DNA from 4 places in the Cobetia sp. PDI-23MA genome. Region 3 is predicted to be linked to each of the others. Evidence: predicted binding sites of a transcription regulator. Region 3 holds the regulator's gene; each other region holds the start of a gene.
What was found. Region 3 encodes PhoB, which activates phosphate uptake and scavenging genes when phosphate is short. Its sites were predicted from a motif close to TGTCATANNNNTGTCANA; they were not measured.

Region 1: a site for PhoB is predicted at 1,250-1,267, ahead of phbB (acetoacetyl-CoA reductase). Genes of this name have one in related genera too.
Region 2: a site for PhoB is predicted at 1,528-1,545, ahead of olsF (bifunctional ornithine lipid synthase OlsF). Genes of this name have one in related genera too.
Region 4: a site for PhoB is predicted at 1,678-1,695, ahead of AC5WNJ_RS09415 (UTRA domain-containing protein). Genes of this name have one in related genera too.

The regions. Positions count from the first base shown of each region.
Region 1 is NZ_CM183352.1:3,696,749-3,700,166, reverse strand. It holds gene AC5WNJ_RS15680 (EVE domain-containing protein) at 57-536, opposite strand; tRNA gene AC5WNJ_RS15675 (tRNA-Met) at 695-771, opposite strand; tRNA gene AC5WNJ_RS15670 (tRNA-Met) at 815-891, opposite strand; tRNA gene AC5WNJ_RS15665 (tRNA-Met) at 945-1,021, opposite strand; gene phbB (acetoacetyl-CoA reductase) at 1,391-2,137, shown strand; gene AC5WNJ_RS15655 (DUF349 domain-containing protein) at 2,288-3,418, opposite strand, start outside.
Region 2 is NZ_CM183352.1:3,712,851-3,716,268, forward strand. It holds gene olsF (bifunctional ornithine lipid synthase OlsF) at 1-1,447, opposite strand, end outside; gene AC5WNJ_RS15755 (NAD(P)H-quinone oxidoreductase) at 1,660-2,628, shown strand; gene AC5WNJ_RS15760 (3'-5' exonuclease) at 2,820-3,320, opposite strand.
Region 3 is NZ_CM183352.1:3,928,040-3,931,457, forward strand. It holds gene AC5WNJ_RS16735 (chorismate--pyruvate lyase family protein) at 1-101, shown strand, start outside; gene ubiA (4-hydroxybenzoate octaprenyltransferase) at 169-1,059, shown strand; gene phoB (phosphate regulon transcriptional regulator PhoB) at 1,283-1,972, shown strand; gene phoR (phosphate regulon sensor histidine kinase PhoR) at 1,980-3,302, shown strand.
Region 4 is NZ_CM183352.1:2,213,429-2,216,846, forward strand. It holds gene AC5WNJ_RS09410 (LabA-like NYN domain-containing protein) at 7-564, shown strand; gene AC5WNJ_RS09415 (UTRA domain-containing protein) at 717-1,487, opposite strand; gene AC5WNJ_RS09420 (ABC transporter substrate-binding protein) at 2,130-3,218, shown strand; gene AC5WNJ_RS09425 (alkaline phosphatase family protein) at 3,311-3,418, shown strand, end outside.

The DNA of each region.
Region 1 (3,418 bases), 230 kb from region 3:
TGGAGTTCAAGGCGCTGCCGGTCACTTCCTCGCGGGAGCGCCCCGGGCGCGTCGGTTCACGGCAGCAGGGTGTCGTCGGCCAGGCTGGCGATGCAGGCGGCTTCGCTCTCGCTGAGCGGCATCACGGACAGGCGTGCGCGGCGCACCAGGTGGCTGTCCGCCAGCTCGGGCCGGGCCTTCAGGCGCGCGATGGGCAGGGAGGTGCGCAGCGGGCGAAGGTAGCTCAGGCGCGGGGCGACCCAGCGCGGAGGCTTGCCGGCATCGATATCTGCCACCTGACGTGGGTCGAAGCCCTTGTGCTCGGGGTCACTGGCCGTCGGGTCGGGCAGGGCGAGTTCGCTGACGACGGCCAGGCCGACCACCGCAGGTATCTTGCAGCTGGAGTGCTGGATGAGCACGACATCACCGAGCTGCATCTCACGCAGGAAGTTACGCGCCTGATAGTTGCGCACGCCATCCCAGAGCGCCGGTGATTCGCGGCGCAGGTCATTCAGCGAGAAGGCATCGGGTTCGGTCTTGACCAGCCAGTGGCGCATGCAGGCACTTCCTTGGGGCTGACGCGATGAGTGTGAAAATGATGGGCGTTGAGAAAGGGGCAAGCGAGGTCCGGGCGCTGGCCTCAGCGATATCCTCGCACAGGAATGTCACGCATACGAAAAAGGCCTGATGCATGGCATCAGGCCTTTCGAATTCTTGGTAGCGGGGACCGGATTTGAACCGATGACCTTCGGGTTATGAGCCCGACGAGCTACCAGACTGCTCCACCCCGCAACACTGGGTACTGCCTTTGCTCCAACTCTGACGCATCAGAGGTTGGTAGCGGGAACCGGATTTGAACCGATGACCTTCGGGTTATGAGCCCGACGAGCTACCAGACTGCTCCATCCCGCAACATCACGTTGGTGTCTGACCGGGAATTACCTTGATAGGCAACGACTTGTCAGTGGTAGCGGGGACCGGATTTGAACCGATGACCTTCGGGTTATGAGCCCGACGAGCTACCAGACTGCTCCACCCCGCATCAACGTGGGGCGTAGTATAAGGATATACAGTGCTGCGTCAACCGTTATCCCGTAATTGACGCAAACATCTCGTGTCCGGTGAGTCGTCACCAACCCATCTACGCATCTCGAGCGATTATCGACATCTTGTGTGAGAGATCTGCTACATACATTCCCTCTGCATCCTGTCCATACTGAGGAGGACGCGTCTCGCACAGGCGGATGGCAGGCGTCACAGAGTGCACGATTGTCATCAGGCTGTTAGAGATACGGGTCATTGTTGTCGTTGCAGGCATTCTCGTTTTCTCAGGGCGGGGTGTCCGCAGATTCGCCAAGCTGTGCCCAAGCCAAGGACACAGGACGTTCCAGGATTAGGGAGACGCAATAAGATGACACAGACAGCACCCGTCGCATGGGTTACCGGTGGTACCGGTGGCATTGGTTCCGCTATCTGCCGCGAGCTGGCGAACCAGGGGTATCAGGTAATTGCGGGTTACAGGAACAAGGAAAAGGCAGAGGGGTGGCTGTCGGAACAGTGTGCTGCCGGGTTCGAGAACATCGCACTGTCCGGTATCGAGCTGGACAACTTCGAAGCCTGTCAGGCAGGCGTCAACGAAATCCGTGAGCGCTTCGGCCCGATCGCGGTACTGGTCAACTGCGCCGGTATCACGCGTGATACCTCCATGCGCAAGATGAGCTATGAGCAGTGGCGCGAAGTCATCAACTGCAACCTCGACAGCGTCTTCAACACCTGCCGTGCCGTCATCAATGACATGCTGGAGCACAAGTACGGCCGCATCGTGAACATCTCCTCCATCAATGGCCGCAAGGGGCAGTTCGGGCAGGTCAACTACTCGGCTGCCAAGGCGGGCATGCATGGCCTGACCATGGCCCTGGCGCAGGAAACCGCGACCAAGGGCATCACCGTCAACACCCTGTCGCCGGGCTATATCGCCACCGACATGATCATGAAGATCCCCGAAGAGATCCGTGAATCGATCCGCGAGACCATCCCGGTCAAGCGCTACGGCCAGCCGGATGAGATCGCACGCGCGGTCGCCTTCCTGGCCGACGAGAAATCCGGCTTCATCACCGGTGCCAACCTGGACATCAATGGCGGCCAGTTCATGGGCTGATGCTCTGCGCTGGAGTGAGCCAGTGCAGGGTTGGCACCCGGCCCCTCTGGCAAGAGAATGAAAAAGCCCCCGTCTCTCTCGAGGCGGGGGCTTTTCGTTGCCATGACTTCAGTCTTGCGAGCGCGTCGTCACCAGCTCAAGAGCACTGACTCAGTGATTGAACAGCGCATCGAAGCGCGGCAGTTCGGTCTGCCAGGCGTCCCAGTCCAGCGGACCGTTGGCGAGCAGCGCATCCAGCACCTCATCCAGCTCTTCTTCACGCTCCATGCGCTCACCCAGCTGCTGGTTGATGCGCGCGACCTGCACGGTCAGGCGGCGTGACTCATCTTCGCTGCCCAGCGGGGCCTCGAAAAGAATGGCCAGGTGGACACGCAGCTCGGCCAGGCGCTCGTTGGCGGCGCTGCAGTTGCTCGGCAGGGCCTGACGCATCTGGTTGCGCGCCGCATTGGCCTGACGGCTGTTGTCGTCGAAGGCCGAGGTGCTCGGCAGCGCGACATCCTGCACGTCGCCGTTGCGCGCGCTGGCATCCGCCACGGCGTGCTGTTCGAGCAGGTCACGCCATTGCTGCCATTCCTCGCGCAATTGCAGGGCGTGCAGTTCGTCCAGACGCTGCTCGCGACGCTTGAGAATGCCGGTCCAGCGACGACGCATGCCGTCACCCCGCTTGCCACGCGGCAGCGGGCCGAGGGTGTCGGCTTCCTTCAAGGCGTCATCGAGCAGGGCGGCGTCTTCCAGCGTCTCCGGCTCCCAGCTGTCGAGGCGCTCGATCAACGCCTGCCACTGATCCAGGCGTGCCTGCTCGCGGCTGTCGCGGTCTTCGCGGTCCTGATCGCGCGCGGCGAAGATGCGGTCGCACGCCGCGCGGAAGGCGGCCCATAGGCGTTGTTCTTCGCCCTTGGGCGCGCGGCCCATCTCGCGCCAGCGACTCTGCAGGGCCTTGGCCTGTTCGGCGCGGGCGCGTGCCGGCGAGTCCTCATTGGCCAGCGCCTCGACGGCGTCGACCAGTGCCTGCTTGGCGGCGGCGATCTGACCCGCGCGGCTGTCGATCAGCGCCTGCAGTGCCGTCAGCGCCTCACCGAAGCGGTGCGACAGCTGGCGACCGGGGCCTGCAGGTACCGGCGTGTGGCGACGCCATTCCTCACGGGCGCGATCGCGAATCTGGCGCAGGGAGTCGGGGTCGGCATCATCCATGGCGTGACCGTTGAGCGATTCAAGCTGCTCGCAGAGCGCTTGGCGCATGGCCAGATTGTGTTCACGCAGCTGCTTGCGCGATTCGCGGTA
Region 2 (3,418 bases), 220 kb from region 3:
TCTGGGCGACCGGCGCCCGTGCACGCGCCAGCCCCTCATCATCCCCGTAATAATGACGGTAGTAGCTGACGATCAACGCCTTGGCGGCCTCCGGATAGCTGTTGGAGAGCGTGACCGGACCGAACAGCCAGCGAATCTCGGGATGACAGCGCAGATAGGCGCCCAGCCCCTGCCACAGGTAATCGAGGCTGCGCCGCCCCCAGTAACGCGGCTGCACGAAGCTGCGCCCCAGCTCCAGACCGTCCTGCATGCGCTCGAACATTTCCGGCGTGAAGCGGAACAGGGTCGGGCTGTAGAGCCCCTTCTCGCCATGTGCCGCCATGATCTTGCGTACCTCACCGATGCGATAGGCACCGGCGATCTCGAGGTCGGCGTCATCCCACAGCACCAGATGCCGGTAGTGGGCGTCATAGCGATCGATATCACGCCGCTCACCGGTGCCCTCGCCGACCCGCCGGAAGCTGATCTCGCGCAGACGACCGATCTCGCGCATCACGCTGGAGCCGGGGAAGGCATCGAACAGATAGATCTTCTTGCCGTCGCGGGTCTCGCCCAGCAATTCACAGGGCGTCAATTCCTCACGCAGCGCCTGGCGCTCCTCCGGATGGCCGATGGCCTTCTCGGTCACGAACAGGCCACGCTTGCCGCGCCCGATGCGATACAGATGCTTGCGTAGCAGACGCGTCTTGGCGTTGGTATTGAGAGCATCACTGTCGAGGCGCTCCAGCGGAATCAGCTCGCCGATACGCAGCTTGAGCTGCCGCTCGCGCTGGCGAAACATCTCGTGGGCCAGCAGGGGCGTGCCGAAGCTGCGATTGATCGACGACAGCGCATAGAAGAGCGTCGAGTTGCGACCGCTGACGTGGATAGGCAGCACCGGCGCATTGGTCTTGCGCGCGAAATGCAGGAAACCCGACAGCCACTTGCCGTCGCGCGGCCCGGTCGGGCCTGCACGCGAGACCTCGCCGGCCGGAAAGATGATCACGGCCTCTTCATTCATCAGCGCATCGCAGATCTGACCACTGCTCTTGCGATAGCCACGTCGACTGAGGTTGTCCAGTGGCAGCAGCAAGGGTGCCAGCGGCTCGACCTTCATCAGGATGTCATTGGCGACGATCTTGACGTCGCGGCGCACTTCGCCGACCAGCTTGAGCAGTGCGAGGCCATCCAGTGATCCCAGCGGATGGTTGGCAACGATGACGACACGCCCGTAGGCCGGAATGTTCTCGCGCTCCCGCGAGGAGACCGAGTAGCCGAAGGAGAAGTGATCGAGCACGCGGTCAATGAAATCAAAACCGCGCTGGTCCGAGTTCTCGCCGAGGAAGGCATTGATCTCCCCCTCATGCACCAGGCGCCGCAGCATGGCCAGAGCTGGCCGTCGGATCAGCGGGTGACGTTTGGCAAAGGCAGGATACTTGGCAGCGATGACGCGGGCAGTATCGATCATGCTCTCTCCTTGGCCGCACAGAGTGCGGGACGCGATGTCTGGATCATGGGGCTTGATATCACGTCAGGTTCGCGCCACTTCATGACAGATGCGTCACAGTCCCCGTACAGTGAGATGACAGCCGCCCACGTGGGCCGCGGCCGATGCGCCTCGGCACAGAGATCATCCGCGTACGAACAGGCAGCGCGACTGCCACGCCAAGGAGAGAGCGAATGTTTGCGATAGCCGTCGAGAATGAGTCACTGGTCTGGCAGGAAACCGAGGCCCCGCACGGGATCGCCTCGGATGAGGTGCGTATCGAAGTAGCCTGGGCCGGCGTCAATCGCGCCGATCTGATGCAGCGTGCCGGCCAATATCCGCCTCCCGAAGGCGCCAGTCAGATTCTGGGGCTGGAAGTCAGCGGCACCATTCGTGAGGTCGGCCGCCACGTCGAGCGCTTCAAGGTCGGCGATCCGGTCTGTGCGCTGCTGTCCGGTGGCGGCTATGCCGAGGAGGTGGTCGTCAATGCCCTGCAGGTGTTGCCGGTGCCGGAGGGCTATAGCCTGAGAGACGCCGCCGCCCTGCCGGAGATGTTCGCCACCGCCTGGCTGAACCTGTTCATCGAGGGCAATCTCAAGCACAAGGAGCGCGTACTGCTGCACGCCGGTGCCAGCGGTATCGGTACTACCGCCATCCAGCTGTGCGGGCTGTTCGGGCATCCGTGCTTCGTGACCGTCGGCAGCCAGGAGAAGCTGGAGACCTGCCTGCGCCTCGGCGCGGATGCCGGCTGGAACCGCCACGATGGCAGCTTCGTCGAGGCCGTGAACGACTGGGGCGGTGCCGACATGATTCTCGACCCGGTAGGCGGCGGTTATCTGGCCGACAATCAGCAGGTGCTGAAACAGGACGGCCGCATGGTATTGATCGGCCTGATGGGCGGGCGCATGGATGAGCTGGATCTGGGCCGCATGCTGATGAAGCGTCAGCGCCTGATCGGCTCGACCCTGCGTTCGCGCTCCCCCGATGGCAAGGGCATGGTGCTGGATGCGCTCTACGTGCATGTGTGGCCACGCCTGGCGCGAGGTGAGCTGCGCCCGCATATCGACAAGAGCTGGCCGATCCAGGAAGCCGATGCCGCGCATGCCTATGTGCAGGACAACGCCAGCACCGGCAAGGTGCTGCTGGCGGTGACAGGCGCCTGAGCCTCATCATGGCGCTGATGACATCCGCAGCATGAAAAAACGGCAGTATAAAAAAGCGGCAACCCGTTGGGCTGCCGCTTTTTTGACTTCGCTGGGCGCTATCTCGTGCACACTGCCTCACCTGACAGCCCCGCCTGACAGCAGTGTCGCTCATGCCGCCAGGCGTAGACCCCGAGGCGCCTCGCGCAGGCTTATTCGCTGCGTCCGATCGACTGGGCCTTCTGCCAGGTAAGTTGCAGCAGGCGGGCGTCGTCTCCGGCGCGATGGCGCTGGATGCCACCCTCGGCGATCACCGCTTCCTTGAGCTCCGCCCAGCAATTCAGCTGCTCCTCATCAAGCAGCCGTCTGAGCGCCTCGAGACGAAAGCGCGGCAGCATGCCGGCATGATAGAACAGCAGCGAGAGCCAGGTATTGTCGTAGCCCCAGCTGTCGCTATAGGCGATTCCCGCCTCACCCAGCTCATCATTGACCCACTGCGCCACCTCACGCACTGGCCGCCCTTCGCGTGCCAGCCGTGCCCGTGAGATGCCGTGCAACAGCTCCGCCTTGGGGTCCCAATGCACCCACTCATCAAGAGGCTGTATCAGGAAGGCGCAACTGCTGCCGTCGGCACGCGCCAGCCCGATCTCGATCGGATAGCTACCACGGCCAAAGCCGGAGGCTTCAATATCGAGCAGAATAGGCAGCGTCACACGAATCTCCCAAGGTATCTCAGGCAGACAGGGCCCGGGCGAGAAGGGGTTGAATGTCCTCAGGTTACGGGAATTGCCCCCTGCTTGGCGAGTCCTGA
Region 3 (3,418 bases):
GCCTGTGGATGCGCCGCTCGATGTTCTCGCATGGTCGCTTCAAGGTGCTGGTGCAGGAGGGCTTCACGCCAGCCTTCCAGCACGCGCTGCAACTGGCCTGAGCCGTGCGGCCGACTGGCCTCGTTTCCCTCTCTTCCCTTGCCCACTACCACCCGCCCAGGAGCCCCGATGACCGCGTCATCCACTTCCGCCGCTTCGCGTCCTTCCAGACTGGCCGACTACCTCGCCCTGACACGGCTGGACCGCCCCATCGGCACCTGGCTGCTGATGTGGCCGACCCTGTGGGCACTGTGGCTGGCGGCAGATGGCATCCCCGAGCGCACGACCCTGCTGATCTTCATCGCCGGGGTCTACCTGATGCGCGCCGCCGGCTGCGTCATCAACGACTACGCCGATCGCCATTGGGACAAGCATGTCGAGCGCACGCGAGACCGGCCGCTGACTTCGGGTCGCATCTCGGAGCGCGAGGCGCTGACGCTGTTCGGGGGGCTGGTCGCGGCCGCCTTCGTGCTGGTGTGCTTCACCAACCTGACCACGGTGCTGCTGTCGATCGTCGCCGTGCTGCTGGCGGCCAGCTACCCGTTCATGAAGCGCTTCCATCATCTGCCTCAGGTAGTGCTGGGCGCCGCCTTCGGCTGGGCGATCCCGATGGCCTTCGCCGCGACGCTGGAGGAAGTGCCGACCTACGGCTGGTGGCTGTTCGCGGCCAACCTGATGTGGACGGTGGCCTACGACACCGCCTATGCGATGGTCGATCGCAACGACGACCTCAAGGTGGGCATCAAGTCCACCGCCGTGCTGTTCGGGCGGGCCGACAAGCTGATGATCGGCCTTCTGCAGCTGGGCATGCTGGCGGTATTGATCGGCATCGGCCTGCACCTGGCGCTGGGCATCTTCTACTGGCTGGGGCTGGCTGCCGCCGCCGTCACCTTCGTCTGGCAGCAACGTCTGATCCGTGAGCGTGAGCGTGCGCCCTGCTTCCAGGCGTTCCTCAACAATCATTGGACGGGGCTGCTGATCTTCGCCGGTATCGCCCTGGCGACCTGGCCGATGAGCTGACGCCTGCATAAACATTCGCATTATTTAATTTAAAGCGATCCCTGCCCTCTGTTGCTCCCCAGCCCACGGTTCATGCCTGCCTGCCGCGCCTCCAAGGCGGCTGGCAGGCTTGCGTGCAAGCTGCCATGCTGGCGGTTGTCATCTGGTTGTCATATAAGCGGGTTGTAATCGTCATCGACTTGTCATTCTGGCGCGTGCGCCGACTGCTGCATGGGATCTAGCGATGAGCTCCAAGACCGTACTGATTGTCGACGATGAATCCTCGATTCGCGAGATGATCGCCGTTGCCCTCGAAATGGCGGATTACCGCGTGCTGGAGGCAGACAATGCCCAGGACGCCCACGCCATCGTCGTCGATGAAAAGCCCGATCTGCTGTTGCTGGACTGGATGATGCCGGGCACCAGTGGCCTGGAGCTCGCGCGGCGTCTCAAGCGTGACGAGACCACCTCGGAGCTGCCGATCATCCTGTTGACCGCCAAGGGCGAGGAAGACAACAAGATTCAAGGCCTGGAAGCCGGCGCCGACGACTACATCACCAAGCCCTTCTCGCCGCGCGAGCTGGTCGCCCGTCTCAAGGCCGTACTGCGTCGCACCACTCCCAAGGGGGTCGAGGAGGCGGTGGAAGTCGAGGGCCTGATGCTCGACCCGGCCAGCCACCGCGTCACCGCCCACGGCAACTCGCTGGATGTCGGCCCGACCGAATATCGCCTGCTGCAGTTCTTCATGACGCATCAGGAGCGTGCCTACACGCGCAGCCAGCTGCTCGATCAGGTATGGGGCGGCAACGTCTATGTCGAGGAGCGCACCGTGGACGTGCACATCCGTCGCCTGCGCAAGGCGCTGGGCACAGGCCATCAGCATCTGATCCAGACCGTCCGCGGCACCGGTTACCGCTTCAGCGCTCAGGCCTGAGGGATTCATGCGCTATTGGACCAACGAGCTATGGCGCCTCGGCTACCTTGCCGGTGGCTTCGGCCTGATCGGTGGCCTGCTGGGCCATCTGGGCTGGGGCCTGGCACTGGGCCTTTCGCTGTATCTGTTCGTCCATCTCAAGCACTTGAAGAGCCTCTATACCTGGCTGATCACCAATCCCCATGAAGAGCCACCACCCGGCGATGGCGTGTGGGGAGACCTGCTCGATCGTCTCTACCGCTATCAGAAGGGCCAGCGCCAGACTCAGGAGCGACTGCGCAGCATCCTCAACCGTATCCAGGAATCCTCCGAGGCCATGCGCGACGGCCTGGTGATGCTGGACAACCACGGTGACATGGAATGGTGGAACAGCGCTGCCGAGCAGCTGGTCGGTCTCAAGGCCAGCCACGACCGCGGCCAGCACATCACCAACTATCTGCGTGACCCCGTCTTCATCGACTACTTCAATCGGCTGGCCTACCGCGAGCCGCTGACGCTGCAGTCGCCGCTGTCTGACAACCTGACGCTGCAGATTTCCATCACCCTGTTCGGTGACAACGAACGTCTGGTCATGCTGCGTGATGTCACCCGCCTCTATCGTCTTGAAGAGATGCGCCGCGACTTCGTGGCCAATGTCTCCCATGAGCTGCGCACGCCGCTGACGGTGCTGGCCGGCTATCTCGAGACCTACTCCGATTACGCCGATGACCTGCCACCGCGCTGGCAGCGTGGGCTGGGTCAGATGAAGAGCCAGACCGACCGCATGCAGCACCTGGTCGAGGACCTGCTGACCCTGTCACGCCTGGAAACCGACGAACTGTCCGACGACGGTCGCTGTATCGACATGAGCGCCCTGCTCGGCCATATCCGCGACGACGCCGAAGGCCTGTCCCAGGGACGTCACACCTTCTCCATCGAGGCCGATGCCAGCCTGTCTCTGCGCGGTGAGGAGCAGGAACTGCGCAGCGCGATCTCGAATCTGGTCTTCAATGCGGTGCGCTACACCCCCGAAGACTGCCATATCACCCTGCGCTGGAAGGCGGATGACCAGGGCCTGCTGGTCGAGGTGGAAGATGACGGGGACGGCATCGACCCGGTCCACCTGCCGCGCCTGACCGAGCGTTTCTACCGCATCGACAAGGGCCGCAGCACCGCCACGGGAGGCACCGGTCTGGGGCTTGCCATCGTCAAGCATGTGCTGATTCGCCATCAGGGCCATCTGGAGATCGACAGCCACCCCGGCGAGGGTGCGCGCTTCCGCTGTCACTTCCCCGACGAGCGCGCCTGTCAGGCGAGTGCTCCCCAGGCCAGCAGTGCGCTAGCCCAGTGATGGGCTGACTCCGTGATGAGCTGAGTCGGAGGCCAGCCCAACGCGGAACGCCCCGCAGCCACCTCGAAAGGAGGCGACTGCGGGGCGTTTCTTTTGCTCCGCCAGACGACGCTGCG
Region 4 (3,418 bases), 1.7 Mb from region 3:
ACGCCCATGTCAGCATCCTCTTCGCGCGACAGCTCTCTCGACTCCCGCCAGCATAGCGCGCATGGCACTCTCGACGCGGATGGGGCACGCACACGCCTGGCCGTCTTCATCGATGTGCAGAACATCTACTACACCACCCGCGATACCTTCGGTCGGCAGTTCGATTATCGTCGCCTGTGGGCAGAACTCGAGCGTCTCGGCTCGATTCAGCATGCCTACGCCTACGCAATCGACCGTGGCGACCCCAAGCAACAGCAATTTCAGCAGCGTCTGCGCGAGATAGGCTTTGAGGTCAAACTCAAGCCCTTCATCCAGCGCGGCGACGGCTCGGCCAAGGGCGACTGGGATGTCGGCATCACCATCGACGTGATGGAAGCCGCCCCCGAAGTCGATGAGATCATCCTCGCCTCCGGCGATGGCGACTTCGCCCTGCTGCTGGATCATGTCGCCACCCGTCACGCCATCACCACACGCGTCTATGGCGTCGAAGCCCTCACCGCCCTCACCCTGATGAAAAGCGCCCATCACTTCCGCGAAGTCGATGAAAGCCTGCTGATGCGCTGATACCGATCGATCGCGTCTCAACCGCGCTCGAATCCTGTCTGTCGCACAAGAAACACCCGCACTGCCTCCACTAATCAAGAGGATGTGCGGGTGTTTTCGTCTGGGCTACCAGCGGCCTGCCAGACATTCAGGCTTTACCGCGAACTTGTCGACTAGCTCTGTGGTGCGGCACTCAGCGTCAATTCGATGGCATCGTGGCGCCAGTGTTCATCATCGCAGTCCACCGCGCGGCCATTCTGATCGAAGTTGATTCGGGTGATGCGCTGCGCGGGGCTGCCTTGCGCGGCGTTCAGCGCGGCGGCGGCCTCAGCGTCGAACACCGTGGAGGCCAGTTCGAAGCTGACGCGGCTGACACGAATGGCGTATTCGCGTCGATAGAGGTCGGTCAGGGAGTGGGCTCCGAGATCGAAATCGAGGATGCCCGGGAAGCAGTCACGTCGCAGGTGATGGCAGACATGCAGCACGCGCCGCCCGTCGATACGCCGCACGCGAGTGATGCGATAGACCACTGAGCCCTCCGCAATCCCCAGTCGCTGCGCGATCACCGCGTTGGCAGCGACCTCTCCTGCCGCCAGTACCTCGGTGCTGGCCACCCGCTGCTGTGACTCGACCATGTCGCGAAATGGCAGGCACGCCAGCAAGTCATAGCGCAGTCGTGGCGGCGAGACGAACCAGCCCCGCCGATTCTCGCGATAGATACGCCCCTCCGCCTCCAGCTGCAGCAGGGTGTCGCGCAGGGTGACCCGCGTCGTGGCAAAGCGTTCGATCATCTCACGTTCGGAGGGCAGGCGCTGTGAGGCGCGTAGCGGCGCTGCCTCAAGATGGTTCAGCAGCTTGCCCTTGAGCCCTGCCACGGGGACATCCGCGTCAGGAGTTGCTGATGAAGCAGCGTCACTCTGGGGCTCAAGCGAAGATGAAGGCATGCGAAGTTCCTGAAAGATAACGAAAGACAGCAATTTCTGGCGAGTCACTTGCATGACATCCAGGGCGTCCAGGATGGAAAGGGTCAGAGAGAAAAGATTCCTGTGGTCTAGTTCAGATGACTCGCAAAGCTCAGTGCGTATTTTCAAGACACGCTTGTCGAGACACGCATGAGGAGAATAGTGGCATTGGCGTGACAACTCGGTGACAGCGCAGCTCTGGCTGCCACGCCAGGCCAGTCATCACACGCTGGCTCATGCCTTGCACGCCATGCTTTGCACACTTATGGCTGTGGAAGATAGCGAGGACTGAAGCCCGCGGCAAGGCACGGAGAAGGTATGAAGGAGGCAGAGGCAGAGCCCTCACCCATGCCATGACAACGACATGTTGACGACACGCAACTGTCACAGGCGAGCGCTAGAGTCGATCGTGTCTTTCAGACTGAACTAGACCACACAGTTTCGGCTCTCTCGGCACTTGCCTGAGCACTTGGCAGAGCGCTGGTCTGATCAATGATCCGAGAACCGGCCTGAGCAATGACCTGAGCACCCGGACGTGCTCTCAGCGTGTCGACAGGGTGCCTGATGCCCGTCACGCCTTACCTTCAGCGCAGCGATTGTTCATCACCTACTGGGGAAATCTCCTTGAAATCGATTGCCACTACCTCACCCCGCTCCACCGGCCTGCTGGTTTCCACCTGCATGGCCGCCCTGTTGGGCAGTGCCTCCGTCAGTGCCGCCGACATGCCGGCTGACCTTCTCGAGGCTGCTCAGTCCGAAGGCCGTGTCGATAGCGTCGGCATGCCGGACAGCTGGGCCAACTGGAAGGACACCTGGGCAGACCTCGAGTCGAAGTATTCCATCGCACATAGCGATACCGACATGAGCTCCGCCGAGGAAGTCGCCAAGTTCAAGGCCGAGGGTGAGAACGCCACCGCCGATATCGGTGACGTGGGCTTCGCCTTCGGTCCGATCGCGGTGCAGCAAGGCGTGACCCAAGCCTACAAGACCACGACCTGGGATCAGATCCCGGAGTGGGCCAAAGACAAGGATGGCCACTGGGTACTGGGCTACACCGGCACCATTTCCTTCATGATCAACAAGACGCTGGTCAGCGAAGATGAGCGCCCGACCTCCTTCTCAGATCTCGCCGAGGGTGACTACAAGGTGTCCGTCGGCGCCGTGGGCAAGGCCTCCCAGGCCAACAACGCCATTCTGGCCGCTGCCTTCGCCAATGGCGGCAAGGAATCCGACCTGACACCGGGCCTGGAAGTCTTCGCGGAACTGGCGCGCCAGGGCCGTCTGTCACTGGCAGAGCCGAGCATCGCCAACTTGGAGAAAGGCGAAGTCGAAGTCGCCCTGCTGTGGGACTTCAATGCCCTGAACTATCGCGATCAGATCAACCGCGACACCTTCGAGGTCGTCATTCCGTCTGATGCCTCCGTCACCTCCGGCTACGCCACCATCATCAACAAGCATGCCGCGCACCCGAATGCCGCCAAGCTGGCCCGTGAGTACATCCTCTCCGATGCCGGTCAGCTGAATCTGGCCAAGGGCTATGCCCGTCCGATCCGCGCCGAGCACCTCACCCTGCCTGAGGATATCGCCGCCAAGCTGCTGCCCAACGAGCAGTACGCCAATGCTCGTCCGGTTCAGGACTTCGCGGGCTGGGAAGCCAGTGCCAAGCAGCTGCCGCGTCAGTGGCAGTCCCAGGTACTGATCCACCAGCAGTGATCCCCGGCCTCTGCTTCACGCGAGCAGAGCGCGCACCATCCTGACAGACGGCATCGCCTTTGCGGTGCCGTCTTGAGCTTCACGGAGTCACCATGTCTCAGCGTGTCATTCTTGTCGTGCTCGACGGCCTCAACCATGCCGTGGGTCATCATGCCATGGGCTATCTGAGTGCCCTGGTCGAGGCCGGCCGTGGCCAGTAT